4 regions of the Roseicyclus elongatus DSM 19469 genome follow, and region 2 is predicted to be linked to each of the others. Evidence: riboswitches for the same ligand, from Rfam matches in the RefSeq annotation. Region 2 holds a riboswitch; each other region holds the start of a gene.

Region 1 (7,483 bases), 1.1 Mb from region 2:
GAACCGCCGGTCAGGCCCTGCGCAGCAGCAAAGCCGCCCCCTTGGCTGGCGTAGTCAGGGGCAAGCAACAGGTCGGTTTCGGGCAGATCCTGAAGTTGGACGAAGGCATCAGCCTGCGCCACGCGCGCCTTCAGGCCGTCGAGGTCTTGACATTGCGTCTCGCCATCAAGCGCCCAACTCGAGGCCGCCAGCCAGGCCTCGCCCGCCGCGTGCCGGCCCTGCTCGGACAAATCGCCCAACAACGGCCCCATCAGCGGGTCGAACCTGCCCGGTGCGGGGCCATAGACACGCGGCGCGTCCCGGCCGGAATAGGGGGTCCAGTCGGGTGCCTCAGCACACTGGCTCAGCGCGCGGACCGCCTGCTGAAACAGCGCCGAAAGCGTTGGGAAGGCATCGCGGAACAGGCCCGAGACCCGCAGCGTCACATCGATACGCGGGCGGTCAAGCGCGGCAATGGGAATGATGTCGAGCCCCGAGACCCGCTCGGACCCGTCGTCCCAGACCGGCCGCACCCCCAAAAGCGCCAGCGCCATGGCAAACTCCTCGCCCGCCGTGCGCATCGTGGCCGCCCCTGCGAGATCGACGACCAGCGCCCGCGGCCATTCGCCGTTTTCCTGCCGATGGCGGCGGATCAGCTCTTCGGCCAGCGCCACACCATGCCGAAAGGCGGCGCGCGACGGCACGCTGCGCGGATCAGTGGTGTAGAGATTGCGCCCGGTCGGCAGCACATCCGCCCGGCCACGATAGGGCGAGCCAGACGGCCCGGAATCGATCCGCCGCCCCGATAGCGCGTCCAGCAGCGCCTGACGCTCGGCCTTGGCCGAGGCGGCGGTGTCGAACGGGCCTGCAACCGCCCGCGCGCGGCCCCAGACATGCAGCCCGTCCCCGAATTCGCTGTCCGTCACGTCGCGAACGAAGCGATTGATGCGAGCGATGGCTTCGGTTGGGCAAGAGGCTTCTGTGATCCCAATATCTTTTTCAATACCATGAGCTTGCGCCTCGTTGCGAATGTCGAACATGAACCGCTCACAGGTGCGCGGGTGCAATTCGTCGGCCCTCGGGACCTCGTTTAGCAACGCCTCGAGACGCGCCAAACGCGGCGGCGTGCCCGACGCCTTGAGAGGGGGCGGGACATGCCCGATGGTCACGGCCCCGATCCGCCGCTTGGCTTGCGCCGCCGCGCCGGGATCGTTGACGATGAAGGGGTAGATCACCGGCAGATCACCGATCAGCGCCTCGGGCCAGCAAGTCTCGGACAGGGCGACGGCCTTGCCCGCCAGCCATTCCAGCGCGCCATGCGTTCCGATATGCACGACCGCATCGGTCTGCGTGCGCAGCCAAAGGAAAAAGGCCACATAGGCATGGCGCGGCACCTGCGCGCCGGCCCGATCGTCGTTTTCGCACGGTGCCGGCGCGATCGGGTCCGGTTGCAGCAGGACCAGCGCATTGCCGCGCCGGACAGCGGCAAAGGCAAACCCCTCGGGCGTGGCATCCGGGTCTGCCTCGGGCGCGCCCCAGGCCGATTGAAGGTCGTCGCGCAATGCTTTGGGAAGTAGGGATAATGCGGCGCGATAGGTCGCCATCGGATAGGCGATGCGCCCGGTGCTCAGCGCCGTGTTCAGCGCGGCCCCCTCGGTGATGCGGTATCCGGTCTCGGACAGGTCGTCCAGGATCGCCTCGGCCGATGCCAGCGCGTCGAGCCCCGCCGCATGCGCCATGTTCCAGTCGCGCCCCGGACAGGTGGACAGAACCAGCGCCACACGCCGATCCGCGGGCGGTATGATCGACAGCCGATGCCAGGCCGCGACCCGGTCGGCAATCGCGTCCACGCGGCCCGCCTCGGGCATGTGGACATGACGCGAAAACTGCAGATGGGCATCGCGCGCACCCGGTTCCTTGAAGGACGCGACGCCGGCAAAGAGCCGCCCGTCCATCTCGGGCAGCACCACATGCATCGCCAGATCGGCCGGCGACAGGCCGCTTTCTGCTGCGGCCCAGGCCGCGCGGGTCGAGGTTGCCAGGGCAACCTGAAAGACCGGGACGCCGGCGGCATCCAGCGGCGAAGTCCCGCCCTCGTCCCGGCCGGAAAAAGAGGTGGCATTGACGATGGCAGCGGGACACAGGGCCCCGATCTGCCTGTCCAGCCACACCCGCGCCTCGGGCGCCTTGAGCGACGGGGCAAACAGGCCGAGCGCGCGAAAGCCGCGCGCGCGCAGCGCTGCGAACAGCGCCTCGATCGGCGCAAGGTCCGCCGCCACCAGGTAGGAGCGATAGAAGATCACCAGAACGAGGGGAGCGGTATCGTCGAACCGGGCGGGCGCCGGGCAGCTCACCCCGTCCTCGGGCGTCCAGGCGCCGACTTGCGGCAGCGTCTTGGCCCCCGGTACCGGCCCCGCATAAAGCCCCGCCGCAAGCGCCATCTGCGCCAGCGCCGCCTGTGCCGCCACCGCACCGCCGCTGTCGCAAAGCGACGCCAGCCGCCGCAACGTCGAGACCGGCACAGTCGAGACCGCGTCGAGCCGCGGATCGGGCCGCCCGTCGGCGGGCAGAACGGCCAGGGCGATCCCCTTCTGCCTGGCCAGCGCCTCGACCCTTTGCAGACCATAGGGCCAATAGGGCGCCCCCCCGATCAGGCGGATCAGGATGCCCTTCGCCCCCTGAAGCGTCTGCTCGACATAGGCATCGACCGAGCGCGGATGCTTGAGCGCCGCGATATTGGCCAGGCGCAGCGCGGGCATCCGCCCCTCGGGACCGCCCGCGCGGTGCCACCCCGCCGCGAAGGCTCCGAGGTCACTGTCGGAAAACGACAAGACCCCAGATCCGCGGGCGTCTGCCCCAGATCGGTCGGCGTTCCGGTTTCCTCGAGCCCGTGGCCGTCTCGGAAAATGACATGCATGCGAGCCTGTGCCTCGACTTACTCAGCGGCGTGTGCGTCGGGCACTAGGATACCCCGCATCGCAGCAGGGTCCACAGGGTTCGGCCCGGCGATCGTGATGCGGTGCCATGGCACGGGTGCCCGGGGCCTGTCACACTGGTGGCGCGCCCGCGCGATCGGTGTGCCCGGGTTCGACAACTCGGGACGGTCGAAGACCACAGTGGCGAAAACATCATGCCTGCGGTCGTGATGTTGGCGGCTGCGAGGGGCAGTCCCGTCACCAATGGGGCCCACGGCGCCTTGTCGGCCGCGCGTGCAGATCGGAAGCTCCACCTGTGATGCTGCGCGCGGCATGCGGTCTCCATCCTGTCAGGTCGACGCAGGCCCAAGGCGCGGAATGGCGGATTGGGCCCCCGGTCCGACACCGGGGCACCACGCCCGGTTTGAGTCTTCGCGCTGGCAGGTCCACCGGCTTGCGCATCTGAGGGGTGGCCTTGGCCAGTCGCCTGGCCTTGCCGTCCCCCGGCCCGGAACCAGTGGCTTGTGAACGCCCTCTCCGGTCACGGTCGCGGGGGCGGGCGCCTCGGGCCGCTGTGAAGCCCTGTCGCATTCCCATTCCACCCGTAAACCTGCAGGCACCAGCCCATCACGTATCGAAACAATACGTGACCTTGTCAATCCGGAGGCTCCGACATGAGCCATGACCACGCGGACCACGACCGTACATGGCCGCAACGCGGTGTCCTTGCAGCGGCCGCCCGGCCCATGTTCCTGCTTGCCGCGCTCTGGGCCGCCGGGGCGGTCGCCTTGTGGCAATGGGCGCCCGAGGTGATGGCCGGTCTGCCGGACCCGCTGTCGTGGCATATCCACGAGATGACCTTTGGCTTCGGCGGGGCGGCCATCGCCGGGTATCTGTGCAGTGCCGTCAGCAGCTGGACAGGCCGCGCCCCGATACAGGGGGCCCCGATCGCGGCGCTGGTCGTTTTGTGGTCGGGCGCGCGCGCGGGCCTTCTGGCGCCGGACGTGCCGGGGTGGATCGCCGCGCTTGCCTCGGCCGGGTTCTTCTGGCTTGTCGCAGCACTTCTGGCGCTCGAGGCGCGGCGCGCGGGCAAGGGGTGGCAACCCGTCTTCATGGCCGCGTCCGGTCTGGCGGGCGTCATTTCCGGCGCGTGGATCCTGGTAATGGAGGCCGGCGGTTTTCACCCGGCCTTTCCGGCCATCGCCGTGCTCGGCTTCGCCGCGATGCTGATCCATATCGGCGGACGCATGGTGCCGGCCTTCCTCGACTATGCCGCCCGTTCGGAGGGGCAGCCCGTGCGCGTGGTGCCGGCCCTGCCGCGTCGCCTGACGCTGGCCGCCGTCCTGGCGGCGGCGGCGCTTTTGGCTGGCGGCGCGATCTCTGCGGCCTCGGTCGCGCTTTTGGCCGGCGGCGTCCTGATGCTGGCCTATATCGCGACATGGCCACTGTCCGCCGCCCGCGATGACGTGCTGCTGGCCATCCTGACCCTTGCCTGCCTGTGGGTGCCGGTGGGCCTGATCCTGTGGGGGCTGTCGCTGCGCGGCATGGCCCTTGCCCCCGCCGAGGCACAACACGCCCTCGTGCTCGGTGCCATGGGCGGTCATTTTATGGGGCTGGCCGCACGGGTCTTTGCCCACCGAACCCCAATGGGCCTGAAGGCGCGCGGCGGCATTGCGCCGGTCTATCTGCTGATCCTGTGCGCCGTTCCGGCCCGCATGGCCGGCTTGATCGACCTGTCGGCCGTGTTGTGGTGCCTGGGCTGGCTGGGATTTGCCATGGTCATGACCCCGCATCTCAGCGGGCCATTGCCTCGCCCCGTTTTCAGCGGGTCACGCCGTCAAGGGTGATTGCGCGCCGCAGACGCTTCACTATGGTGGCGTCCGATGGTGGCAGACCGGCCCTAGGGCCCTACATGAACGCGCGCATGGCGGATCGGCACGGCCCTGGACGGGTCGAAGGTGCGATGCCTGACCGCCCGAAACCCCGATCGCCCGAGAGGAGGCACACCCGCATGACGGCAACGCTCAGACCGCCCCCCCGCCAGCCCCTGCCTCGGCGTGTGCGTGATCGATGACACGGGACGCGCCTGCATAGGCTGCGCCCGCACGCTGGACGAAATCGCCATATGGGGCCGCGCCAGCGACGCCGAACGTGCTGCGGTTTGGGCTGCTCTGCCGCGGCGTGCGGCCGAGATGGGCCTGACGGTCCGACGGCTTCACTGGCAGGGCGATGAGCTGCTGGACGAGGTCGAGGCCCGTTTTGCAAGCGCCTCGGGCAGTTTCGTGGCAGGTGTCCATGGCGCGGCGGCCGAGGTTCTGCGCGCCCCGGACGAAGCCTTCGAGGCGCAGCGAAACGGCGCTGTCCTGACCCTCAGAACAGGCCGGGCGGCCCTGCGCCTCGAGGCGGCGGTTTACCTCACCGCCTTCGAAATCCAGCGCGCGGACGGCGCGCCACTGATCGCGTTGGCCGTGCCATCGGGCCGCGCGCGGCTGGCCGCCGCCCACGCCCTGACCGATCTGGGGCCGGACGACGACAACCTGCTGGCGCGCGATGCCGGGGGGCATCGCTTCGATGTCGGGCTGGGCCGGCGCGCGGCGCGCTTCACGTTGCGCTGCCCCGATGACCTGGCCCGGGCCATCGCGCCCCATTGCGGCACGCCCTGGCCGGACTGCATGGGCCGGATCGACGCCGCCGTTCTGGCGGCAAGCCCCGTGCGCGTGGTCGAGGCCCCCTGCCTGCGCGCCGAGGTCGATACCGAGATGACCCCGCCGGGCGGCACGCCGCCCGATGGGCCGCATACCCGGCTGACACCCGATGACATCGCGCAGGGGGTCGACACGCCGCCATCCGTGCCCTTGCCCGAGGATTACGCGCTGTCGGCCTTGTTCTATCCCGCCTGATCCGGTGCCTCGCGCGTTGATGATCCAGGGAACCGGCAGCAATGTCGGCAAGTCCCTGCTGGTCGCGGGGCTGTGCCGCGCGGCACGGCGGCGCGGCCTGTCGGTTGCACCGTTCAAACCGCAGAACATGTCGAACAATGCCGCCGTGACCGCCGATGGCGGTGAGATCGGGCGTGCGCAGGCGCTGCAGGCCATGGCCGCGGGGCTGCCGCTTCAGACGGACATGAACCCGGTGCTTCTGAAACCCGAAACCGATATCGGCGCGCAGGTGATCGTGCAGGGCCGGCGCGTGACGACCTCCATGGCCCGCGACTACCAGGCCATGAAAGGGCAGTTGTTGGCCCGCGTGCTGGAGAGTTTCCAGCGCCTGAAGGCAGCCCATGACCTTGTGTTGGTCGAAGGGGCCGGCAGCCCGGCCGAGGTCAACCTGCGGGCCGGCGATATCGCCAACATGGGCTTTGCCCGCGCCGCCGATGTGCCGGTGATCCTGGCCGGAGATATCGACCGTGGCGGCGTGATCGCCCAGATCGTTGGAACACAGGCCGTGATCGACCCGGCGGACGCCGCGATGGTCGCGGGGTTTTTGATCAACCGGTTTCGCGGCGATATCAGCCTGTTCGACGATGGATATGACTATATCGAAAAGACGACCGACTGGCCGGGTTATGGCGTGTGCCCCTATTTCGCCGATGCCTGGAAACTGCCGGCCGAGGACGCTGTCGACCTGTCCAGCCCGCGTCGCGACAGCGGGCTGCATGTGGTCTGCCTGACGCTCAGCCGGATCGCCAATTTCGACGATCTCGATCCGCTGGCACAGGAACCCGGCGTACGGCTAACCATGCTGGGCCCCGGGCGCGCCGTTCCGGGCGATGCCGATCTGGTGATCCTGCCCGGCACGAAATCGACGCGGGGCGATCTGGCCTTTCTCAGGGCGCAGGGATGGGATGTGGATCTGGCCGCCCATATCCGCCGCGGGGGGCGGGTTCTGGGCATCTGCGGCGGCTACCAGATGCTGGAGCGCCGCATCGCCGATCCCCATGGCATCGAGGGGTCGGCCGGCACCGATCCGGGCCTTGGCCTGCTGGATGTCAGCACCGTGATGACGCCCGAGAAACGCCTGACCGAGGTCACGGCGATCCATGCCCCGACCGCCGCGCCGTTTCACGGCTACGAGATCCTATCGGCCAGACCGATGGCCCAGACCGCGCCCGGCCGTTTGCCCATGTCGACGGCGCGGCCGAAGGCGCGATCAGCGCCTCGGGACGAATCTCGGGCAGCTACCTGCACGGCATGTTTCGCGACGATGGGTTCCGCGCCACCTATCTGGCAGAATTTGGCCTGACGTCGTCGCAATCGCGCTACGATGCCGGGGTCGAGGCGACACTGGACGACTTGGCCACGCATCTGGAAACGCATCTCGATGTCGAGGGTCTGTTGGCCGCCGCGCGATAGACCGTGCCGCTGTTCATCCGCACACAGGCCCTGTGTTTACACATTGGATTTCCAAACCATTCCCCGGCAACAGATAAGCGTCATCACGAACCACCACCCTCAACCCCTTCGGATGATGACATGAAAAATCTCCTGCTTGCGAGCGCCCTTGCCCTGCCCCTGACCGCCACCACCGCGATCGCAGAGGCGCAGACCTACGTTCTGGATGCCAGCCACAGCCAGATCGTATTCTCCTAC
Region 2 (7,483 bases):
GTCTCGAAAGTGGCGATCAGGCTCTCGGCCCGGTCCATCTGATCTAGATGGCCGGCCACCTCTCGCAGGCGGTCGGGAATGTCGATCAGGCTTTGCGCGACCTGGATCTGTTCGACCCGGATGCCGAGATTGCGCAGCATGGCGACCGTGGCGGGGTCGGAATAGACACCGGCCAAGACCAGATCGGGGTTCAGAAGATAGATTTCCTCGGCGCCGCCATGGTTGCGCGGATAGCCCGCCGCCCGATCCGACATGGGCGAGATCAGCGGGTCGGTCGCGATCGCGCTGACCGAGATCAGTTGCCCCGGCGCGGCCAGCAGCATGGCGAACTGATCGGTGCACAGGTTCATGGAAACGACGCGGGCGGGGGCATCCGCCCATATCGATGTGGTGGCGGAGAGGGTCACCCCCACTGCCACCAGAAGATGCTTCAGCCGATCAGAAGCGCGAGCGCAGGCCAATGTAGAATGCCCTGTCGCTGGTGCCGTAGCCGGTTGCGGTCTGATACTCTTCGTCAAAGATGTTCTCGATCCGCAGGTAGATCTCGGCCTCTTCGGTGATACCGTAGCCGATCTGTCCATTGGCGAGAACATAGTCGTCCATCGGGGCCGGATCGACGCGATCCGCGACATTTTGCAGGCTGAAGCTGCCCGACCAATTGGGCCCGAACTCGCCCGCGATCCCCAGCGTGGTATCGTGGCGCGGCACCCGCCGCAGGCGTGCCCCCGTCTGATCCTCGGCCTCGGTGTAGGTGTAGTTGGCGAAGGCTGTCACCGCATCGCTCAGCATGTAATCGGCGGTCAGTTCGACGCCCTGCGTCGTGCTGGTGCCAGGTACCTGGTTATAGCCGCCGCCAGAGAACCTGATCAGGTCGTCGATTTCGGTGTAGAACACGGTCGCGCCCAGCGTCAGGTCACCGAATTCCCGCTCGATGCCCAACTCGATGCTGCGGCTCTGTTCCGGTTCGAGGTCAGGATTGCCGAAGAACCCGGAATACAGCTCGAACAGAGACGGCGCGCGAAACCCCGTTGCGATCGATCCGCGCACCACCGTGCCTTCGGCAGGGCGCCAAGCCGCCGCGATCCGGCCCGTGGCCTGCCCGCCGAAAATGGAGTGTTCGTCATAGCGCAGCGAGGTCGAGAGGTCGAAATCGCTGCCGAACGCCGCGACATATTCGGCAAAAACCGCAGCCGTCTCGACATCGCCCGAATCAGCACCGGCTTCGAAGTCTTCCTCGGTCACATCGATGCCGAATGTCAGCGTATCGGCCTGGCGCACGCTGGCCGTGCCGAGATAGGACAGGGTCACGCGGTCGCCGCGAAAGTCCTCGGTGAAGCCGCCGGGATAATACCGCTCGGTGCGCGACCCGCTGGCCGCGATTTCATGCTCGATGCCAAACGCATCGAAATTGGCATAGGCGCGCAGGCCATAGCGTTCGTCTTCCTGCTCGTCTTGCGTGTCCGCCAGCGTGAAGGCCGGGGCGGGGAACCCGTCGATCTCGCTGAAGCTGTCGATGTAGAAGGCGCTGAACCCCAGTGTCAGCGCGTCGGTGGCGTCGTATTCACCCGTCAGCATCAGGGTGGTGGACTGGTGACCATCCTCTTCGGAATTGCCATCATTCTCGTCGGCCGCCGAGAATCCTTCGGTCACAAGCTCGGTCGCCGAGAAGGACAGCGTCCCGCGTTCGAAGCGCGCCCCGATGCCGAGGCTTGCCAGATACGTCTCGTAGCTGCCGGCCTCGAGGCTGATGGTCACCTCGGTCCCGAGGTCCTCGGGCGCGAGATCGGTGGTGATGTTCACCACCCCGCCGATGGCCTCGGATCCATAGATCGCCCCCTGAGAGCCACGGAGGATCTCGACGCGCGTGGCCGCTGCGCCCGTGAGAACGCCGAAATCGAAACCCATCTGGGCCGAGGACGGATCGGTCACGTCGATGCCGTTCAGGAAAACGGGAATGTAGTCGCTATCGAGGCCCCGGATCCGCACCGTGGTCGCGGTGCCGACCGGGCCGTTCTGGCTGACGCTCAGGCCCGGAACCGTCGCCAGCGTGTTCGACAACTGGATGTCGCCGGCATAACGCAAGTCCTCGGTCGTCAGCACATCGACCGTCACGCCGGTGCGGTCTTCCTCGATCTCGGTCAGGCCGGCCGAGAAGATGATCTCGTCCAGTTGGAAAAGGGTTTCCTGCGCCAGCGCCGGATTCGCGGCAACCAGCGCGCAGACGGCCGTCATGGCCAATCGTTTCGTCATGTGTAGTCCTCCATCGATACCGGCCCCCGGTACTCGGACGTTTTCGATATGTGTCGTTGGAGGCATGTCCCCCGCAGACGGTGCAGTTACGTCACCACTACGGAAGGGTCCGTTGCCCGCTGCGCCACCCGCGCAAGGACAGGGTGATCGCTTTGGCAGGTCTCCTGACTTCGCGGGTCTGGGCGTGGATCGGGCCTTCCCGGGTTGCCCCAGTGGCATATGCCGATCACGCTCACCGCTTACAGTTGCGGGGGCAGTTGCGGAATTTCACCGCATTCCCTTTTCACCGGACGGTTGTGCCGCCCGGACCAAAGCGTCCCTTCGATACGACTGTCAGATTTTTTTGACAAGCGTTTGGATCGCCGCAAGCGACACATGCTGTGCAAATGCAACAGGCGCTTGGGTCAGCCGGGTTCGCCCCAGCCACCGCCGCCGGGTGTCAGCATCTCGATCGCGTCGCCGATCTGCAGCTCGGCCCGCGCGTTCCCGGCAAGGTCCTCGTGCCGCCCATCGCGCCGCAGGACACGGTTTTCCCCGACGGCCCCATCGCCGCCGCCCGCCCGGCCCGGCACGGATACCTTGCGATGCGACGACAGGATGGTGACGGTCATCGGTTCAAGAAACCGAAGGGTTCGGTGCATCCCCTCGCCGCCCCGCCAGGCGCCCGCGCCGCCCGATCCACGCCGATGCGCCATGCGCTCGACCCGCACGGGGAACCGTGTTTCCAACACCTCGGGATCGGTCGCGCGGGTGTTGGTCATATGGACCTGTACGCAGGACGCCCCGTCAAAACCCGGCCCGGCCCCGGCGCCGCCCGCGATGGTTTCGTAATTCTGGATGCGGTCGTTGCCCCAGACGAAGTTGTTCATCGTGCCCTGGCTGCCGGCGATCACGCCCAGCGCGCCATACAGGCATTCGGTGATGGCCTGGCTGACCTCGGTATTGCCGGCGATCACGGCGGCGGGGTGGACGGGGTTGATCATGCTGCCTTCGGGCAGGACGGTCCGCAGAGGTTTCAGACACCCCTCGTTGAGCGGGATGTCGCGCCCCACAAGCGTACGGAACACATACAGCACCGCCGCCGTCGCAATGGCCTTGGGCGCATTGTAGTTATTGCGATGCTGAGGCGAGGTTCCCGTGAAATCGATCACCGCGCGCCCTGCGCCCTGATCCACGGTGATCTTCACATGGATCGCGCTGCCATCATCCAGCGGATAGGTGCAACTGCCATCCTTGAGCGATCCGATCACGCGGCGCACGCTGGCCTCGGCATTGTCTTGCACATGGCGCATATAGGCCAGAACAGTCTCTAACCCAAAGGTATCGATCATCGACCGTACCTCGCGCATGCCGGTGGCATTGGCGGCGATCTGCGCCTCGAGATCGGCCATGTTATCGTCGATATTGCGGCACGGATACCGCCCCGAGGCCAGTAGCGCGCGAGTGTCTTCGGCACGAAAGCGGCCCGCCTCGACCAGCTTGAAATTGTCGATCACGACGCCTTCTTCCTCGATCCGGGTGGAATCGGGTGGGGCGGAGCCGGGGGTTTTGCCCCCGATATCGGCGTGGTGGCCACGGCTGCCGACCCAGAACAGGATCGTTGTGTCATCCGTGTCGAACACGGGCGTTATGACCGTCACATCGGGCAGGTGGGTGCCGCCGTTGAACGGCGCATTCAGCATGAAGGCATCACCGGGCACGATCGCGCCGGCGTTCAGGCGCGCGACCGTGCGCACCGCATCCGACATCGAGCCCAGATGCACGGGAACATGCGGCGCGTTCGCAACCAGATTGCCGGTCGCATCGAACAGCGCGCACGAGAAATCGAGCCGTTCCTTGATGTTCACGGAATAGGCCGTGTTTTGCAGCGTCGCGCCCATCTGCTCGGCGATATTCATGAACAGGTTATTGAACACCTCCAGCATCACGGGGTCGGCCTCGGTTCCCAAGGCGCGTTCGGTTTCTTTCTTTTCCCTGCGCTCCAGGATCATGTTCCCCAGCGCGTCGATGCGACCCTGCCAGCCGGGCTCGATCATGGTCGTGCCGGTGTCTTCGCTGACGACAGCAGGCCCCGATATTCTTGCCCCCACTGGCAGTGCGTCGCGGGCGTAGAGGGGCGTCTGCAGGGTTTCGCCAGACAGATGAACCGACAACAAATCCAAGGGCGCTGGCGCTTGGGTGGCGTCGGGCACGGGGGCATCTGGCGCGTCGGTTGTTCCAATGGCTTCGACTTCGAGCATTTCGAACACGATGTCGCGTCCGGCTGCGGTGAACCCGTATCGCCCATGATGCGCCGCCTCGAAGCCCTCGATCAGGGTCTCTTTCGGGCCGAACGGCACGGCCAGCGATTGGTGCGAGCCTGCATAGCGCAAATGCGCCCGCTGCTCGACATGGATGCGGTCGGGCGCGATCCCTTGTGCCGCCACTTCGCGCGCTGCGTCCTGCGCCAGCTCCTCCAGTCTCTGTTGTGCATGATTGAGACGATCCAGCCCTGCGTCGAACTGTGTCTCGCGCAGCGCGCGGATATCGGCCAATCCCATTCCATAGGCGGACAGGACCCCGGCATAGGGGTGCAGGATCACGGTCGTCATCCCGAGGGCATCGGCCACAAGGCAGGCATGTTGTCCGCCAGCACCGCCGAAACTCGCCAGCGCGTATTTCGTCACGTCATAGCCGCGCTGCACACTGATTTTCTTGATGGCGTTGGCCATGTTCTCGACCGCGATGCGCAAGAACCCTTCGGCGACATCCTCGGGAGAGCGGCCCTCGCCGATCTCGGCGGCAAGCGCTGCGAACTTCTCGTGGACCACGGCGGCGTCGAGCGGTTGATCGGCCTTTGGCCCGAACACGGCGGGGAAATGCGCGGGTGACAGCTTGCCCAGCATCACGTTGCAATCTGTCACGGTCAGGGGCCCGCCACGCCGATAACAGGCCGGGCCGGGATCGGCGCCGGCGCTTTCGGGGCCCACCTGCAACCGACCATCGCGATAGGACAGGATAGATCCGCCCCCGGCCGCGACCGTGTGGATATGCATCATCGGGGCGCGCATGCGCACGCCGGCGACCTCGGTCTCGAAGCTGCGTTCGTACTTGCCGGCGAAATGGCACACGTCGGTCGAGGTGCCGCCCATGTCGAAGCCGATCAGCTTGTCGAATCCGGCCGCTTGGCCCGTGCGCACCATGCCCACGACACCCCCCGCCGGCCCCGACAGGATCGCGTCGCGCCCCTGGAACAGCCGCGCATCGGTCAGCCCGCCGTTGGATTGCATGAAGAACAGGTGCTCGCACCCGCCCCGGCCGAGGTCCAGCGCATCGGCCACCTGATCGACATAGCGGCGCAGGATCGGCGACAGGTAGGCGTCGACGACCGCCGTGTCGCCACGACCCACCAGCTTGATCAGCCGGCTGGCCTCGTGACTGGGGGTGATCTGGGTAAACCCGACCTCGCGCGCGATGTCGGCGGTGCGGGCCTCGTGCGCCGGATTCAGATAGGAGTGCAGATAGGCAATGGCGACAGACCGAATGCCCGTCGCATGGGCGCGGGTCAGCGCGTCGCGCACTGCGTCTTCGTCCAGCGGGGTGAGAGGGTCGCCCGCGGCATCCAGCCGCTCGGGGATCTCTGCGACATCTTCATAGAGCAGTTCGGGCAGCCGCACGTTCAGGTCGAACAGTCGGGGCCGGGCCTGCGTGCCGATCCGCAAAAGGTCGCGGAACCCTTCGGTCACGAGCAGCAGCACGCGCGCGCCCTTACGCTCCAGCAGGGCATTGGTGGCCACCGTGGTTCCCATCTTGACCGCTTCGATCGGGGCATCCGACCCGGCCATCAACCGCCGGATCCCTTCGACGGCGGCATCGGCATAGTGTTCGGGGTTCTCGCTCAGCAATTTGGTGGTGACGAGCGTGCCATCCGGACGCCGCCCGACCAGATCGGTGAAGGTGCCGCCGCGATCGACCCAGAATTGCCATTTGCTCATGATCCGCTCCGCTCTGCCCGTGCCTTGCTACCAAAGCCGACGCAGGCTAGCCAGATGTCGGGGAGGGTCGCATATGCAGATCACCGATTGGGACGATGCCTATCAGAACGGCGCCTATATCGCGGATGCGGATCGCCTCGTGGCCGGTTGGGCCGAGCGCGCGGATACCTTTCGCACCGATCACGCTGGCCAGGAACTGCGATATGGGAAGGATTCGCGCCAGTTTCTCGATCTTTTTCGACCCGATCGCGCCTTGCGGGGTCTGACGGTCATCGTGCATGGCGGCTATTGGCACAAGTTTGAGGGGCGCGCGTTCTCGCATCTTGCGGCCGGTCCGTTGGCCGCCGGTCAGGCGGTGGCCGTCGTCACCTACACTCTGGCCCCCGAGGCCCGGATCGCCGACATCACGCAAGAGGTGCGTCGCGCCATCATTCTGGCGGCGCAAAAGGTGCCGGACGTGCCGCTGTACCTGACCGGTCATTCCGCCGGGGGCCACCTTGTCAGTCGGATGGCCTGTCGCGGGGTTTTGCCCGAAGATGTCGCCGCGCGTCTGGCCCATGTGATGTCGATCTCGGGCGTCCACGACCTGCGGCCGCTGCTGCGGACAGAGATGAATGCGATCCTGCGGATCGACGCGCAAGCGGCGGCAGACGAAAGCCCCGCCTTGCAGACGCCGATCGACGGGGTGCGTCTGACTTGTGTGGTGGGGGCGCAGGAACGACCCGAGTTTCTGCGTCAGAACGATTTGCTGGCGAATATCTGGACAGGCCTCGGGGCTGATACCCGCGCGGTCCACATCCCCGACACCAACCATTTCACGGTCATCGCCGGCCTCGAACGGCCAGATGGCACGCTGACGCGCCTGCTGCTCGATCAGAGTTGATCGAACAATTCGCCGATGGCGGTTTTCAGCTGTGCGCGATCCTCGGGGCCGAGCGCGTCTAAGAACAGGCTCTCGGCGTCGCGGGCCAGAATGCGCAGCCGCGTGACCTCGTCACTGCCCTTGTCGGACAGGCGCACGACCAGCCTCCGGCGATCATCGGTATCCCGAATCACCGAGATCATCTGCAATTCCTCCAACCGGCGCTGGGCACGGCTGACCCGCGCAGCATCCATCGCCGTCAGAATGCACAGATCCTGCGATGAACAGGGTTGGTTCGCTGGCAGGGCCATCATGATCCGCCATTCGGGTACCTGCAGTCCTGCGTCTTCCATGACTTGCTGGAAAACGCGGCCCGAGATGACAGACATCTGAAAAG
Region 3 (7,483 bases), 530 kb from region 2:
AGGCGGAAGGAGCGCGTCGGTTTGACGAAATCATTGTAGTAGCGAATGGCAAAGCCCGCAGCCTGGTCAAGATCGGGGTTATGTTCGGGCGAGGCATCGGGCGCGTAGCGGCGGATGAAGCCCCAGAGCTTGTCCTTTTCCTCGGCCCCGGAGACGGACACGAGGTTCAGAAGCATCGCGAAGGGCACGACCATGGTCGACTCGGGCACGTTGTGGCCGTGGATGTGATAGACGGGGTTGGCCAGACGCTGCGCGGTGTCCTGCTTGGCATAGGCGCGCAATTGCTGGTGGTATTCGTCCACCGCCTTGGGGATCACGTCGAAATAGAGCCGCTTGGCCGTTTTCGGCTTCAGGAACATGAAATAGCTCAAGGATTCGGTCGAGGCATAGGTCAACCATTCGTCGATCGAGATTCCGTTGCCGGAAGATTTGGAGATCTTTTGTCCTGTCTCGTCGAGGAACAGTTCGTAGGTGAAATGCTCGGGCGCGGGATGGCCGAGGATCTCGCAGATCGCATCGTAGATCGGCGTGTTGGTCGAATGATCCTTTCCATACATCTCGAAATCGACGCCGAGCGCGGCCCAACGGGCGCCGAAATCGGGCTTCCATTGCAGTTTCACGTTGCCGCCCGTGACCGGCAGGGTCCATTCGCGCCCGTCCTCGTCATCGAAGGTGACGGTGTGGTCGGTCGCGTTCACCTCTTTCATCGGGACGTAGAGGACGCGGCCGGTTTCGGGGTGGATCGGCAGAAAGATCGAGTAGGTCTGGCGGCGTTCCTCGCGCAGCGATTTCAGCATCACCTTCATGATGTCGTCATAGCGTTCGGCGGCGCGTTTCAGCACCGTGTCGAACTGGCCCGAGCGGTAGAACTCGGTCGCGGAATAGAACTCGTACTCGAACCCGAAGGTGTCGAGGAAACGGCGCAGCATGGCGTTGTTGTGGTCGCCGAAACTGTCATGGGTGCCGAACGGGTCGGGCACACTGGTCAGCGGCTTTTGCAGGTGCTCGCGCAGCATGTCCTGGTTGGGGACGTTGCCGGGCACCTTGCGCATGCCGTCCAGATCGTCGGAAAAACAGATCAGCCGCGTGGGGATGTCCGAGATCACCTGAAACGCGCGGCGGATCATCGTGGTGCGCAGAACCTCGCCGAAGGTGCCGATATGCGGCAGACCCGAGGGGCCGTAGCCGGTTTCGAACAGCACGTAGCCCTTTTCGGGCGGCTGTTTTTCATAGCGTTTCAGCACCGCGCGCGCCTCTTCGAAGGGCCAGGCCTTGGAGGTCATCGCGGCGTCACGCAGATCGGTCATCGTCTTTCACCCTGAAACTCGCGCGGGGCATCCATTCCCCTGCGTCCCCGCACCTATTGCGGGGCCAAGGCCGGGTCAATAAATACAGCGCAAGGCGAATTCAAGGAGCGTCGCAATGCCAGACCGCACAACCCTATCCCCCGAGGATGCCCTGGTGGCCATCATGGTGGCCGTTTCGGTCTCGGACGAGGCGATCCAGACCTCGGAACTGGTCAAGATCCACGGGCTTGTGAACAACCTGCCGGTCTTTGCCGATTATGACGCGGATCATCTGAAAACGATGGCGACCCTGGTTTTCGACCTGTTCGAGGAAGAGGACGGGCTGGACGCGCTTTTCGGACTGGTGGAACAGGCCCTGCCCGACCGGCTGTATGAAACGGCCTATGCGCTGGCCTGTGACGTGGCCGCGGCCGACGGCCGGCTGGATCAGATCGAACTGCGGTTCCTGATGGAATTGCGCTATGCGCTCGATATCGATCGGCTGGCGGCGGCCGCCATCGAACGCGGCGCGCGGGCGCGGCACATGACGCTGTAGGTCACACGCGGCAGAATGCTGCACCGCAGCGATTGACGTGGGTCAAGGCGTGTCCGACGATGGCGGCACACCCTGAGCGCATCCGCCCCAGCCCCGGACCCATGTCATGTCAGACCCTGCACCGACCCCCCTTCCGACCAAGGCCGCCCTGCCCGCCCCACGCCCGCAGCCCCGCCTGCCCGCGGCGCCCCCGCGCCCGGCCAGCCACAGCTACGATACGCTGGACCGGGCCACGCGCGCCGCATTGGCGCGGATGACCGGGGGCGTGTCGCCCTTTGCCTTGCTGGAATCCTGGACCGATTGGGCGGTGCATCTCAGCCGCGCGCCGGGGCGGCAGATGGCCTTGGCCGAACACGCCGCCGAAAACGCGGTAAAGCTGGGGGCCTACACGCTGCGCGCCCTGACCGAGGAAGGGCACCCCCCCGCCCCGTTCGCGCCGAAGGCCTATGATCACCGGTTCACGCATCCGTCATGGCAGAAACTGCCCTATGCGCTGTGGCAACAAAGCTTTCTGGCCACGCAGGATTGGTGGGACATGGCCACCGGACGAATCCGCGGCCTGCGCCCCGACAATGCCGATCGCGCCCGTTTCATCGCGCGCCAGACGCTCGACCTGTTTTCGCCGGCGAACTTTCCGTGGATGAACCCGCAGATCATCGAAGAAACGATCCGGCAGGACGGCAGGAACATCGCCGACGGCGCGGAACACTATTTCGAAGACCTGATGCATATCCTGACGCAAGAGCATCAGAGCCAGCCCGAAGGATACCGCGTGGGCGAGGATCTGGCCGCAACACCGGGCAAGGTCGTGATGCGCAACGAGATCTGCGAATTGATCCAGTACGCGCCCGAGACCGAAACGGTGAAATCCGAGCCGGTGCTGATCGTGCCGGCCTGGATCATGAAATACTATATCCTCGACCTGTCGCCCCATAACTCGATGGTGCGCTACCTGGTCGAACAGGGCTTTACCGTCTTCATGCTGTCCTGGCGCAACCCCGGCGCCGAGATGGCCGATCTGGGCCTCGACGATTACCGCCGGATGGGCGTGATGGCCGCGCTGGACGCGATCAGCGCCATCGTGCCGGGGCAAAAGGTGCATGCCAATGGCTACTGCCTGGGCGGGACGCTCTTGTCGATCGCGGCGGCGACCATGGCGCGCGATGGCGACGACCGGCTGGCCTCGGTCACGCTGATGGCGGCGCAGACCGATTTCGCCGAAGCGGGCGAATTGCTGCTGTTCACCGACGAGTCGCAGGTCGCCTTCATCGAGGATCTGATGTGGGATCAGGGCTATCTGGACCGGCCGCAGATGACGCGCACCTTCGCCACGATGCGGGCCGAGGACCTGATCTATTCGCGCGCGGTGCAGCGCTATTTCCTGGGCCGGCCCGACATGCCCAGCGATCTGGGCGTGTGGAACAACGACACCACGCGGATGCCGGCCCGGATGCATGCCGAATACCTGCGCGGTCTGTTCCTGGAAAACCGTTTGACGGCGGGGCGTTACGCGGTTGACGGCCGGGTGATCGCGCTCAAGGACATCAAGGCCCCCATGTTCGTCGTCGGCACCGAGAACGATCACATCGCGCCTTGGCGGTCTGTCTACAAGGCCAAGCTGTTCACCGATGGCGATTTCCGGTTCTGCCTGGTCAAGGGCGGCCACAATGGCGGCATCGTCAGCGAGCCCGGCCACCCGCGCAAGCATTACCGCCTGGGCCATCGCGAACCCGGTGCCTTCTACATGGACCCCGATACTTGGCTGGCCGATCACGACCCGATTCCGGGCAGCTGGTGGATCGCCTGGGCCGATTGGCTGGCCGAACAATCCAGCGGCGAGGGGCCACCCCCCGCCATGGGGGCCGACGGCCATGCCCCGATCTGCGACGCCCCGGGCGACTACGTGCATCAGGTCTAGGCGTCGTCCGGCCTTGACCGCGACAGGCCCGCGCGCCTACCCCTATGGGTGATGGTGCCCCGCATCGCGTGCGGGGTGAAAAGGGAATGCGGTGCGGGGCCCTGCCCCAAGTCCGCGACTGCCCCCGCAACTGTAGGCGGCGTGCCCCCCCCGAAATGCCACTGGGCCGAAAGGTCCGGGAAGGCCGGGGGCGCAAAACTCCGCAAGTCAGGAGACCTGCCATCGTCCATTCACCCAAGCCCGGGCGGGGTGCCCCGGAACAGGAGACATGCGATGATCTGGTCCGACGAGACCCATTCCTATCAAGCCACCATGTGCCCGCGGATCGGCAAGGCCTGCCCCGAGGCGGCGTGCCTGGTCGCGCAACTGGCCCGCAGCGTGGCCGAGGCCCGTGCGTTCACGCAACCCGATTTCGAGGTCGCGGGCTTTGGCCGCCTTGAGGGCTGCAGCGATACCTGTAGTGCGCGGTTCATCGCGACGCATGCGCGCGTGCGCCTGTTCTGCGGCGTCGAGGCCGACAGCGCCATGGCCCCGCTGGACGCCCTGGCCGATGCGATGTTCGGGGCGGCAGGGCATGGTGGCCCGGTATCGGCGGCGGCCCTGCCACAGCGGCCGCTGGCGCTGCTCGAAGCGCGCCCGACCGCCTGATGCCCGCCCCCGACGCCCACCGGTCTGTTCAGGCGTAGACGGCGCCCCAGCGCTCGATCAGCGCCTGTTGCAACCGTTTGGCGCGGCCATTGTAGCTGCGGCCGCCGGGCGGGCGCTCCATCTGGGCCTGGGTCAGGGCGGCGCGGCGGTCGAGATCGGCGCAGAAGATCGCAAAGGCCAGATCGCGCCCCGTGGGCAGACGCACATAGCCCGCCAGCGACGACACGAAGTTCAGCGTGCCGGTCTTGGCCACCACCGACAGGGGGTGATCCGGTATCGCATTCCCCGCATCGTCCCGCATCGGGATGTCCTTCATCAGGTCGCGCAACAGGCCGTTCGGCCCTGCGGTGACAAGGGCGCTGGTCATGTCCTGCGGGCGCAGGCGGCTGTCGACGCCCAGGCCGGAATGATCGACGAAGCGCGCGTGACGCGCGCCCAGACGGTCCTCCATCCAGGCCGCCATTTCGGCCCCGCTTTCGGCCAGACTGGCCGGGCGCACGCCCCCCGCCTGCGTGGCCAGCAGGCCCACGACCTCGGCCGTCAGGTTGGTGGACCAGCGCATCATGCCGCGCAGAATATCCTCGAGCGGATCCGAGACATGTTCGGCTAGCACAGCGGCCCCCATCGGGGCGCTTTCCGAGAAGGCCGGGCCATCCAGAACGATGCCGTAGCTGCGCGCCAGCGTCTGGAAAACCTCGGCCACATAGACGGCGGGCCGCCGCGTCGGCAGCCAGCGCGCCCCGCCATTGCCCAGGGCGCCGCGCGCCACGGTCCAGACGTCGCGCGCATCGGTGGCCTCGAAGGTGTAGACGGGGAAATCGCGGTCCTCGACGGTCATTTGCGAGGATTGCACGCCGGGCGAATAGCTGGACGACCGCGCCTGCATCGTGACCGCGTAATCGCCGTTTTCGCGCGTCCATTCGAAATGGACACGGTTGAAGTTGAGGTTCAGTGCCGAAATCGACGGGTTGTAGCCGGCATGCGGCAACTGGCCCGGATCGATCTGATAGATGAAAGGCAGCGCATCGGTGGCCAGCCGCAACTGCCCCGTGACCTCGCGCACGCCGGCATCGGCCAGCGCGCCGGCCATCCCTGCCAACGCGTCGGTATCGAAGACAGGGTCGCCCGACCCCACAAGCCACAGATCGCCATCGAGACGGCCATCGGTCAGAGTGCCATCGGTCACCAGCCGCGTGCGAAACCGGTATCCCGGCCCCAGCCGGTCGAGCGCATAGGCCGTGGTGACCGCCTTGGCCACCGAGGCCGGCGGCAGGCCGAACAGGGGATGGGCCACTTCCAGCATCCGGCCGGTCGCGGCATCGGCCACGGCGAACCCGACCCGCCCCCCGAGCTCGGCGCGCGCGATCAGATCGGCGGCCTCGGGGATGGAGCGTTCGAAAATCCCGTCCGGCCGGATCAGCGGACGCAGGGACCTGTCGGGCGCGCCGGCAAAGGCACCACCCGCAACGGTGCTGCCCATCGCGGCAACCGCCCCGTTCAAGAATGCGCGTCTCGAAACCATTTGGTCAAATATCCATAACTTGCCGAGAGGTTAAGCAGACAGGCGGATTCGTCTCAAGCCCTGCCCATTGCGGCGATCGCCGCCATGGCGCAGCCGCCGCCTTGGCAAGAGCGTGTGTTTCCGACGCCCTGTCAACGCGATAAGGGCGGTGGCCATGCCGTCAGACAGGGCGCGCGCGCGGGCTTTGATGACGCTGGCCTTGGCGCTGGTCCATGCCGGGGGCTTGGCGGGAAAGCTGCGGATCGGCGGCGACGGGGTGGTGCCCCACTGGCTGGCGTTCAGCCGATTCGCCCTTGGCGCGGCGTGCCTGCCGCGGGACTGGCGCGTCTGGCTGCGCCGGCGGGCAGTCACGGGGGATATCGCCCCGATCCGGGCAAGGCGACGGACCGACCCGAGCGCAAACGGGGTCGCTGCGGTCTTTATCGGGCTCATCCTGTCCGGCCTCCTGTCCATATGGCTGCGGCGCGGCCCGGCCTTGTGGGGCGGCTCGGGCTGATCCGCATCGGTTTCCTTTGCGTCACTTTGGGTGCGAAACCGGGCTTTGGCATGACGCCGGGTGCGGGCATTGCGGTGCTGGCAGGGATTTTCCGTGGCGGCTTCCTGACCGGGTCGCGCCGGGTCGCGGGCGTGACGCTACCACTCGCCACGTTCGCGGATCTCGGTCGAGGACAGATCGACCATGGGCAGATTCAGAAAGCACCAGGCGGGGGTCCGGGCATAGGCCAGGACAGGCGCTGCCGAGGCGGGCCGTTTCGCCGCGCGATAGATCTGCGCCGCCTTGGCCGTGCGTGCCGAGATGCGCTGACCCGGACGGGCCAACACCCCGATGGGCACGTTTTCCATGATCCAGCGCCAGTGCTGCCAGCGGTGAAACTGCGCGAGGTTGTCGGCCCCCATCAGCCAGACGAACCGCACACCGGGCGCGCGTGCAAAGAGTGCCGCCAGCGTTTCGGCTGTGTAGCGGGTGCGCAGATGCGCCTCGATATCGGTGACGTCGATGCGCGGATGATCGACCAATGCACGGGCCGCCTGCATCCGCCGATCCAGCGGCGCGGGGCCATTTTCCTTGAGCGGATTGCCGGGGCTGACCAGCCACCACAGCCGGTCGAGGTCAAATCGCTTCAGCGCCTCGCGGCTGACATGCAGATGCCCGGCATGGGGTGGATCGAACGACCCCCCAAAAAGCCCGATCACCTGTCCGGGCGCGGTATATGGCATCACATGACGCTGCATCGCCTGCCCCATAAAGGGTTTGGCCCGCGCGCGGAAGGTCCGGCGCGCGTTGACATCTGCGGGATGGACGCGAAGGTGGGATACCAATCCCTTTGGTCCGGAGTTTTCATGACGCGCCTTTCGCTTTCCGCCCTTGCCCTGTCGCTGTGCCTGGCCGCCCCCCTCGCAGGCCGATCCCGCCGCGGATGCCCGCCGCATTGCCGAATTGACCCTGACCGAAGAGATGTTCGCCGCGGTCATGAGTTCGCAGGCGCCGATCATCGCCTCGGCGCTGCAGAACAACCTGCGCATGCAGGGGATCGACCTTTCCGATCCGCAAC
Region 4 (7,483 bases), 1.1 Mb from region 2:
GATTTCGCACGGGACGGGATCGTCAATGTCGTCGGCGGCTGCTGTGGCACGACCCCGGACCACATCCGGGCCATCGCCGATGCGGTGGCCGAATTTGCCCCCCGCAAGGTGACCGCATGACCCGCTATCTTCGGCTGTCGGGCCTCGAGCCCTTTGTCCTGACGCCTGACATTCCCTTCGTGAACGTGGGCGAGCGCACGAACGTGACCGGCTCGGCCCGCTTTCGCAAACTGATCGTCAACCGCGACTATGCCGCCGCGCTGAACGTCGCGCGCGACCAGGTCGAGAACGGCGCGCAGATCATCGATGTGAACATGGACGAGGGGCTGATCGATTCGACCGCCGCGATGGTCGAGTATCTCAATCTCATCGCCTCCGAGCCCGATATCGCCCGCGTGCCGATCATGATCGACAGCTCCAAATGGGAGGTGATCGAGGCCGGCCTGCAATGCGTTCAGGGCAAGCCGGTCGTGAACTCGATCAGCCTGAAGGAGGGCGAAGAGGCGTTTCGTCATCACGCCGGGCTGTGCATGGGCTATGGCGCGGCGGTGGTGGTGATGGCCTTTGACGAGCAGGGCCAGGCCGACACGTATGAGCGCAAGATCGAGATCTGCGCCCGCGCCTATCGCATCCTGGTGGACGAGATGGGCTTTCCGTCCGAGGACATCATCTTCGACCCGAATGTCTTTGCCGTCGCCACCGGCATCGAGGAGCATGACAATTACGGCGTCGATTTCACGAGGCGACCCGTTGGATCCGGCAGAACCTGCCGCATGCCCACGTGTCTGGTGGCGTGTCGAATTTGTCCTTCAGCTTTCGCGGCAACGAGCCGGTGCGCGAGGCGATGCATGCCGTCTTCCTTTACCACGCCATCAAGGCGGGCATGGACATGGGCATCGTCAATGCCGGGCAGCTGGCCGTCTATGACCAGATCGACCCCGAGCTGCGCGAGGCCTGCGAGGATGTTGTCCTCAATCGCCAGCCCAAGGCGGGCGGCACCGCGACCGAGCGCTTGCTGGACATCGCCGAGCGTTTTCGCGGCGGCAAGCGTGAGGAGAAGGTGCGCGACCTCGCCTGGCGCGACTGGCCGGTGGAAAAGCGGCTGGAACATGCGCTGGTCAACGGCATCACCGAGTTCATCGAGGAAGACACCGAGGCCGCCCGCGCCGCTGCCGAGCGTCCGCTGCATGTCATCGAAGGGCCCTTGATGGCCGGCATGAACGTGGTGGGCGACCTGTTCGGCGCGGGCAAGATGTTCTTGCCACAGGTGGTGAAATCGGCCCGCGTGATGAAACAGGCCGTCGCGGTCCTGCTGCCATACATGGAAGAGGAAAAGCGCCTGTCGGGCGGCGACGGGCGGCAATCGGCGGGCAAGGTGCTGATGGCCACCGTCAAGGGCGATGTCCACGACATCGGCAAGAACATCGTCGGTGTCGTTCTGGCCTGCAACAACTACGAGATCGTGGACCTTGGCGTGATGGTGCCGCCGCAGAAGATCCTGCAGGTCGCCCGAGAGGAGAACGTGGATATCATCGGCCTGTCGGGCCTGATCACGCCATCGCTGGATGAAATGGTGCATCTTGCCTCCGAGATGGAGCGCGAAGGCTTCGACATTCCGCTGTTGATCGGGGGCGCGACCACGTCCAAGGTGCATACCGCCGTCAAGATCGCGCCGCGTTATGCGCGCGGTCAGGCCGTCTATGTCACGGATGCCAGCCGCGCCGTGGGCGTGGTGGGCGCGCTGCTCAGCCCGACGCAGAAAGACGCCTATGTCGCCGGCATCCGGTCCGACTATGCCGACGTCGCCGAAAAGCACGAACGCGGTGAACGCGCCAAGCAACGTGTCCCGCTGGCCGCCGCGCGGGCCAATGCCCTCAGGCTGGACTGGGACGCCTACACCCCGCCCGCCCCGACCTTTACCGGCACGCGGGGTATCGAGGATTGGGATCTGGCCGAGATCGCCCGCTACATCGACTGGACGCCCTTTTTCCACACATGGGAAATGCGGGGCGTCTATCCAAAGATCCTCGAGGACGAAAAACAGGGCGAGGCGGCGCGCGCCCTCTTTGCCGACGCGCAGGACATGCTGAAACGCATCATCGACGAACGCTGGTTCACGCCGCGCGCCGTTCTGGGCTTTTGGCCCGCGAACGCGGTCGGCGACGATATCCGGCTGTTCACCGGGGCGGATCGGGCCGAGACGCTGGCCACATTTCATACGCTGCGCCAGCAAACCGCCAAACGCGGCGACCGCCGCAACCTCGCCCTGTCGGATTTCATGGCGCCCGAGGGCAAGGGGGCCGATCATGTCGGCGGCTTCGTCGTGACCGCGGGCCCCGAAGAGATCGAGATCGCCGAGCGGCTGGACAAGGCCAACGACAATTTCGGCGCGATCCTCGTCAAGGCGCTGGCCGACCGGATCGCCGAGGCGATGGCCGAGATGTTGCACCAACGCGTGCGGCGGGAGTTCTGGGGCTATGCGACGGACGAGGCGTTCGCGCCGCAGGATCTGATCGGCGAGCCCTATGCCGGGATCCGCCCTGCCCCGGGCTATCCGGCGCAACCCGACCACACCGAAAAGCAGACGCTGTTCCGGCTCCTTGATGCCGAGGCAACGACGGGCGTGCGCCTGACCGAAAGCATGGCGATGTGGCCCGGCTCGTCGGTCTCCGGCCTCTATATCGGCCACCCCGACAGCTACTATTTCGGCGTCGGCAAGGTCGAACGCGACCAGGTGGAAGATTACGCGCAGCGCAAGGGCATGGACGTGGACGAGGCCGAGCGCTGGCTTGCGCCCATTCTGAATTACACGCCCGGATCCTCGCCAGACCGCGCCGCGGCGTGACCGGGCGGGCTGCGCGTGGGGTGATCGCAGCGCCCGACGCCTCTCGCCGCGCTTGCGCGCAGGCGGGCGGGGCGTGGGCAGATCAATTTTCTGAATCCAGCGCAACCCCTCACCATGTCGAGACAAAATGCCAGCCGGTGCGTAAGTTTCCGTTTGCACTCGCCGCCCGATCCACACTGCCCGCGATGGTGCGCAGGCGTCCTTTCAGGGGCGTCTGGCTGAAAAGGGAACACGGTGCGCCCGATGGTCCGACCGACCGGGCAAATCCGTGGCTGCCCCCGCAACTGTGAGCGGCGAGCGAGACCGGAGAACGCCACTGGGCCCAAGGCCCGGGAAGGACCGGTCGAGCAACAACCCGCAAGCCAGGAGACCTGCCATCTGACATGTTGGACCGGGCGGGGTGCACCGGGGGGACTGGGGACGCCACCGCCGGACCAGGCGGTTTCGTCCGTTGGCCTGCCGCCCCGCCGATGATGAGAGGCGGCAAAAATGCGACACGTGACAATCCCCTTTCCCGATGGGCAGCGGATTTTTCGCCTTGCCTATTCCAGCCGCGCGGCCGCCGGGTTGCAACGCCGCGAGGTCGTCACCCTGGCCGCCCAGTCGGAAACGAAGAACCGTCGCAACGGGGTCTCGGGCGTGCTCATTTCCAGCAAAGACACGTTCCTGCAATGGCTCGAGGGGCCGGCCGACGATGTCTGCGCCCTTATGGCGCGCATCACGGCCGATCCGCGGCACCGGGACATCTCGGTCCTGAGTGCCGGTTGGATGCCGACGCGGCGTTTTCCCGGCTGGCCGATGCGTCTTGCCGAACCTCCGGTGCAGGATGACAGCCTGCCAGGGGCGGTCCTCGGGCCCCGTGGTGGGGCGTTGGATGTCGACCAGGCGATGATCGCCTTCGAGCATGCGGCCCATGGCCATCGGCGGCGGATGCGACGGGACTTGAACGGCGGGGGCACACCGGTCAGCCTGGCCGAGCAGTTGGTGCGTTGCGGGTCCGACAGCCTGCCCAACCTGCCGCCGCCGGCCAGAAAGGATCTGCGCACGCGGGCGCAACTTGTCGACGAGGTCTGCGCCGCCTTCGCGAAGGGCTGGCAGGACGAGGTCTGGTCCACGGCCGAGATCGCGGTCGGGTTGGGGCATCTGAACTGCCTTTGGCAGCGCCTCGGGCGCAGTCCTTTGCCGTTGCGCGATCAGGGGTCGGTTGCCATCGTCGTGCCGCCGGGCAACTTCGAAATCCTCGGCGCGGTGGTCAAGGCCGATCTGCTGCGCGCTGCGGGCATGTCCGTTCAACTCGTGCTGGAAGGCGATATCGAGGCGACACTGGCCACCCTGTCGCGCACAGATCCGGCGTCGATCGTCATTGCGGGCCCACGAGTCGGTCTGGCGAGCGACGCGGACCGGACGGCCGAGTTGGCCCACCGGATCAAGGCCCGTATCCCGGATCGTCCGGTCCATGTCGGTGGCCGCGCCGGTGGCGCGCTGTGCGACTGGCCCGCGCGGCTGGGGTTTCGGCGCGATGCGACGGGACCGCTTCCGGCAAGTGATGTCGAATGGCTGGCGCTCTCGGTCATGGCGTGGATGGCGCGCGATGGGCGGTCATTGGCCTGACAGCGGCGCGGCCCGCTTTCTCGGGCCTCGCGCGATCGTTCGGCGGGCCTTGGCGCGCAGCCGGCGGCGTCACCCCGCGCCCTTGCGGATCAGATAGGTGTCCATGATCCAGCCATGGCGCGCGCGCGCCGCGGCGCGGGTGGCGACGATGCGCGGCCCGGCCTCGGCCAGCGGCCCGGCCTCGAGCACCTGCTCGGGCATGCCCAGAAACCCACCCCACCAGATATGCAGCCCCTCGGGCGGCAGGCGCTGGAAACTGCAGTCCCCGTCCAGCATCACGGCGACGGTTTCGGCCCCCTCGGGCCAGCCATGATCGCGCAGGCGGCGGCCGGTGGTGACGGTCACCGCCCCGTTCACAGTGTTGAACGGGACGGCATGCGCTGCTGTCAGAGCCTGCAAGGCGGTGATCCCCGGGACGACGCGCAAGCGCGGCCTCGGCACCAGGCGATCCGCGATCCGCAGGGTCGAGTCGTACAGCCCCGGATCCCCCCAGACCAGCAGCGCAACAGGCCCCCGCGGCTGCGCTGCCGCCATGGTCGCGGCCCAGATCGCGGCGATCTCGTCATGCCAGCGCGCCACCCGCTCGGCATAGGGCAGGCTGTCATCGCGCAGGGGCATGTCGAACTCGGCCACCGGGGCGGTGCTGCCGCAGGCCGCAAGGATCTGATGGCGCAATTCGGCAAGGTCGGACTTTTCCGCCCCCTTGCGCGGCACCATCACCAACGCCGCGTCACGCAGCGCGGCCCGCCCTTCGAGGGTCAGGTGATCGGGGTTCCCGGTGCCGATGCCGACCAGCCATAGCTCAGTCATCGTGAAAGCTCTCGGCCAAGGGGCCATAGAAGATGAGGGCGGGCTTGTCGCCGGTGCCCTTGGCCAGTTGATCGGCCAGGGCCGCAAGGGTGCTGCGCGCATAGCGGGCCGCGGGCGATCCGACCGCCTCGGCCAGCATGGCCGGGGTGTCGGCGGCCAGGCCGCGCGCCATCACTGCCTGCGCAAGCAGGGGAAAGGTGCGCTTGCCCATGAAGACGACGGTGCAGGCCGTGGCATCGGCCAGCGCGTCGAGGTCCAGATCGGCGGGCAGTTGGCCCGAGGCGTCATGCCCGGTCACGAATTGCACCCGCCGCGCGCTCAGCCGCCTCGTCAGCGGGATGCCCGCCGCCGCCGCCGCCGCAAAGGGCGAGGCGACGCCGGGTATGATCTCGAAGGCGATCCCCGCCTCGCGCAAGGCCACCAGTTCCTCTTCCAACCGTCCGAACAGCCCGCTGTCGCCGGATTTCAGGCGCACGACCCGCCCCCCGGCGCGCGCGTAATCCACCAGCAGGCGGCTGACATGGTGCTGCTTGGGCGAGGGGCGGCCCGCGCGTTTCCCGACCCCCACAAGGTCGGTACTGGGCCGGGCATGCGAAAGGATCGGACCGGCCGACAGATCATCGTACAGGATCGCATCGGCGCGCTTTATCCGGTCCAGCGCCTTGAGGGTCAAAAGCTCGGGGTCGCCCGGCCCCGATCCCACGAAACTGACAAAGCCCGTCATCCGGCCTCTCCCGCGATCAGGTGAAAAAAGGTGCCGGTGGCATGGCCCCGCCGCGATCCCGTTTCGGGGACGGGATTGCCATCGGCATCGGTGACGCTGGCCAGCGGCGCGTCCGGCTGCTCGAGGATCGTCGAATAGTGGAACTCGTGCCCCTTGAGCGCCGCGCCGCTCCGGTGGCCGGGCATCGGCCCGTCAAGCACGGCGCGACGATAGCCGAGGTGGAACTTGCGACATTCGTAGGAGGTCACGAGGCCCAGCAACCCCGCCATCGCGTGACGGTGCCCGTCCTTGTCCACCAGGGCCTGCCCCATCGCCATGTAGCCCCCGCATTCACCATGGACCGGCCTGGTCCGGGCGTGCTGCCGCACCCCGTCCAGAAATCGCGTGGCCGCAGCCAGCCGACCGGCATGCAATTCGGGGTAGCCGCCGGGCAGCCAGACCAGATCGGCCGAGGGGTCGGGCGCCTCGTCGGCCAGGGGCGAAAACGGCAGGATCTCGGCCCCCGCCGCGCGCCAGCCCTGCACCAGATGCGGATAGGCAAAGGAAAACGCGGCATCCTGGGCCAGGGCGATCCGCTGTGCCGGGGGCGTTGGCAGCGCCCCTGCCCCCTTGGGCCCCGTCCCGCAGGCGACGGCACGGATCGCGGCCAGATCAACATGCGCGCGCAGAAAGGCGGCGTAGCCCGCGATCGCAGTCTCGAGGTCGGCATGCTCCACCGCCTGGACAAGGCCCAGATGCCGTTCGGGCAGCGCCAGATCGCCCCGCCTGGGCAGGGCGCCCAGAACCGGCAGGCCCGCGCGCGCCATCCCGAGGCGGGTCAAGCGCTCGTGCCGCGGGCTGGCCACCCGGTTCAGGATCACACCGGCAATCTGAACGTCCGGGTCGTAGCGGGCAAAGCCCAGCGCCGTGGCCGCTGCCGATTGCGCCTGCCCGCCCACGTCGAGGACAAGGATCACGGGCCAGCCCATCTTGCGCGCGATCTCGGCGCTGGCGCCGAACCCTGTCCGCCCGCGCGTCGCGACGCCATCGAACAGGCCCATGGCACCCTCGGCCACACACAGATCCGCCCCATGCGCCCTTGCCGCGATCGCGGACAAAAGGCCCTCGTCCATCGCCCAACTGTCGAGGTTGAACGAGGCCCGCCCGCAAGCCGCCCTGTGAAAGGCCGGGTCGATATAGTCGGGCCCGGATTTGAACGGTTGCACGCCGAACCCATCCTCGGCCAGGGCGCGCAGCAAGCCCAGCATCACGGTGGTCTTTCCCGTGCCCGAGGCCGGGGCCGACACCATCAGACCCGGGGGAAACGGCGGCACCGGCGCCTCAGTCATCGCCATCGCTCCAGCCGGCCCAGGGGCTGTCGGCCGATTGCGGGCGGTAGCGCCGGTCATAGTCGGGGGCGTAAAGCCGGCTTTCGGCGAAGCCCGTGGCCGCGATGGCCGGCCCGACAAGAATCAACGCGGTGCGCGAGATCCCCTCGGGCATCTCGTCGGCGA

What was found. Region 2 has a riboswitch for cobalamin ahead of ROSELON_RS04700 (TonB-dependent receptor plug domain-containing protein). Riboswitches for the same ligand answer to the same signal wherever they lie in the genome.
Region 1: it holds a riboswitch for cobalamin, as region 2 does, so the genes downstream of both, cobN (cobaltochelatase subunit CobN) here and ROSELON_RS04700 (TonB-dependent receptor plug domain-containing protein) in region 2, are expected to answer to the same signal.
Region 3: it holds a riboswitch for cobalamin, as region 2 does, so the genes downstream of both, ROSELON_RS02280 (hypothetical protein) here and ROSELON_RS04700 (TonB-dependent receptor plug domain-containing protein) in region 2, are expected to answer to the same signal.
Region 4: it holds a riboswitch for cobalamin, as region 2 does, so the genes downstream of both, ROSELON_RS17510 (BLUF domain-containing protein) here and ROSELON_RS04700 (TonB-dependent receptor plug domain-containing protein) in region 2, are expected to answer to the same signal.

What each region holds. Positions count from the first base shown of each region.
Region 1 covers NZ_CP004372.1:2,074,038-2,081,520, reverse strand. Annotated here, with positions in the region: partial or broken gene cobN (cobaltochelatase subunit CobN) at 1-2,896, opposite strand, end outside; cobalamin riboswitch at 3,317-3,533, opposite strand; gene ROSELON_RS10120 (NnrS family protein) at 3,569-4,741, shown strand; partial or broken gene ROSELON_RS19195 (DUF1289 domain-containing protein) at 4,949-5,065, shown strand; gene ROSELON_RS10115 (DUF6925 family protein) at 5,087-5,794, shown strand; partial or broken gene ROSELON_RS10110 (cobyric acid synthase) at 5,799-7,246, shown strand; gene ROSELON_RS10105 (YceI family protein) at 7,367-7,483, shown strand, end outside.
Region 2 covers NZ_CP004372.1:981,906-989,388, reverse strand. Annotated here, with positions in the region: gene ROSELON_RS04705 (ABC transporter substrate-binding protein) at 1-350, opposite strand, end outside; gene ROSELON_RS04700 (TonB-dependent receptor plug domain-containing protein) at 439-2,250, opposite strand; cobalamin riboswitch at 2,388-2,578, opposite strand; gene ROSELON_RS04695 (hydantoinase B/oxoprolinase family protein) at 2,655-6,224, opposite strand; gene ROSELON_RS04690 (alpha/beta hydrolase) at 6,298-7,107, shown strand; gene ROSELON_RS04685 (MarR family winged helix-turn-helix transcriptional regulator) at 7,098-7,483, opposite strand, start outside.
Region 3 covers NZ_CP004372.1:453,372-460,854, forward strand. Annotated here, with positions in the region: gene ROSELON_RS02265 (lysine--tRNA ligase) at 1-1,307, opposite strand, end outside; gene ROSELON_RS02270 (tellurite resistance TerB family protein) at 1,423-1,842, shown strand; gene ROSELON_RS02275 (PHA/PHB synthase family protein) at 1,949-3,760, shown strand; cobalamin riboswitch at 3,796-3,998, shown strand; gene ROSELON_RS02280 (hypothetical protein) at 4,034-4,408, shown strand; gene dacB (D-alanyl-D-alanine carboxypeptidase/D-alanyl-D-alanine endopeptidase) at 4,437-5,888, opposite strand; gene ROSELON_RS02290 (hypothetical protein) at 6,085-6,426, shown strand; gene ROSELON_RS02295 (nicotinate-nucleotide adenylyltransferase) at 6,564-7,163, opposite strand; gene ROSELON_RS17285 (DUF2059 domain-containing protein) at 7,402-7,483, shown strand, end outside.
Region 4 covers NZ_CP004372.1:2,088,122-2,095,604, reverse strand. Annotated here, with positions in the region: gene ROSELON_RS10195 (homocysteine S-methyltransferase family protein) at 1-120, shown strand, start outside; partial or broken gene metH (methionine synthase) at 117-2,845, shown strand; cobalamin riboswitch at 3,015-3,238, shown strand; gene ROSELON_RS17510 (BLUF domain-containing protein) at 3,335-4,456, shown strand; gene cobF (precorrin-6A synthase (deacetylating)) at 4,526-5,266, opposite strand; gene cobA (uroporphyrinogen-III C-methyltransferase) at 5,259-5,990, opposite strand; gene ROSELON_RS10170 (cobyrinate a,c-diamide synthase) at 5,987-7,318, opposite strand; gene cobM (precorrin-4 C(11)-methyltransferase) at 7,311-7,483, opposite strand, start outside.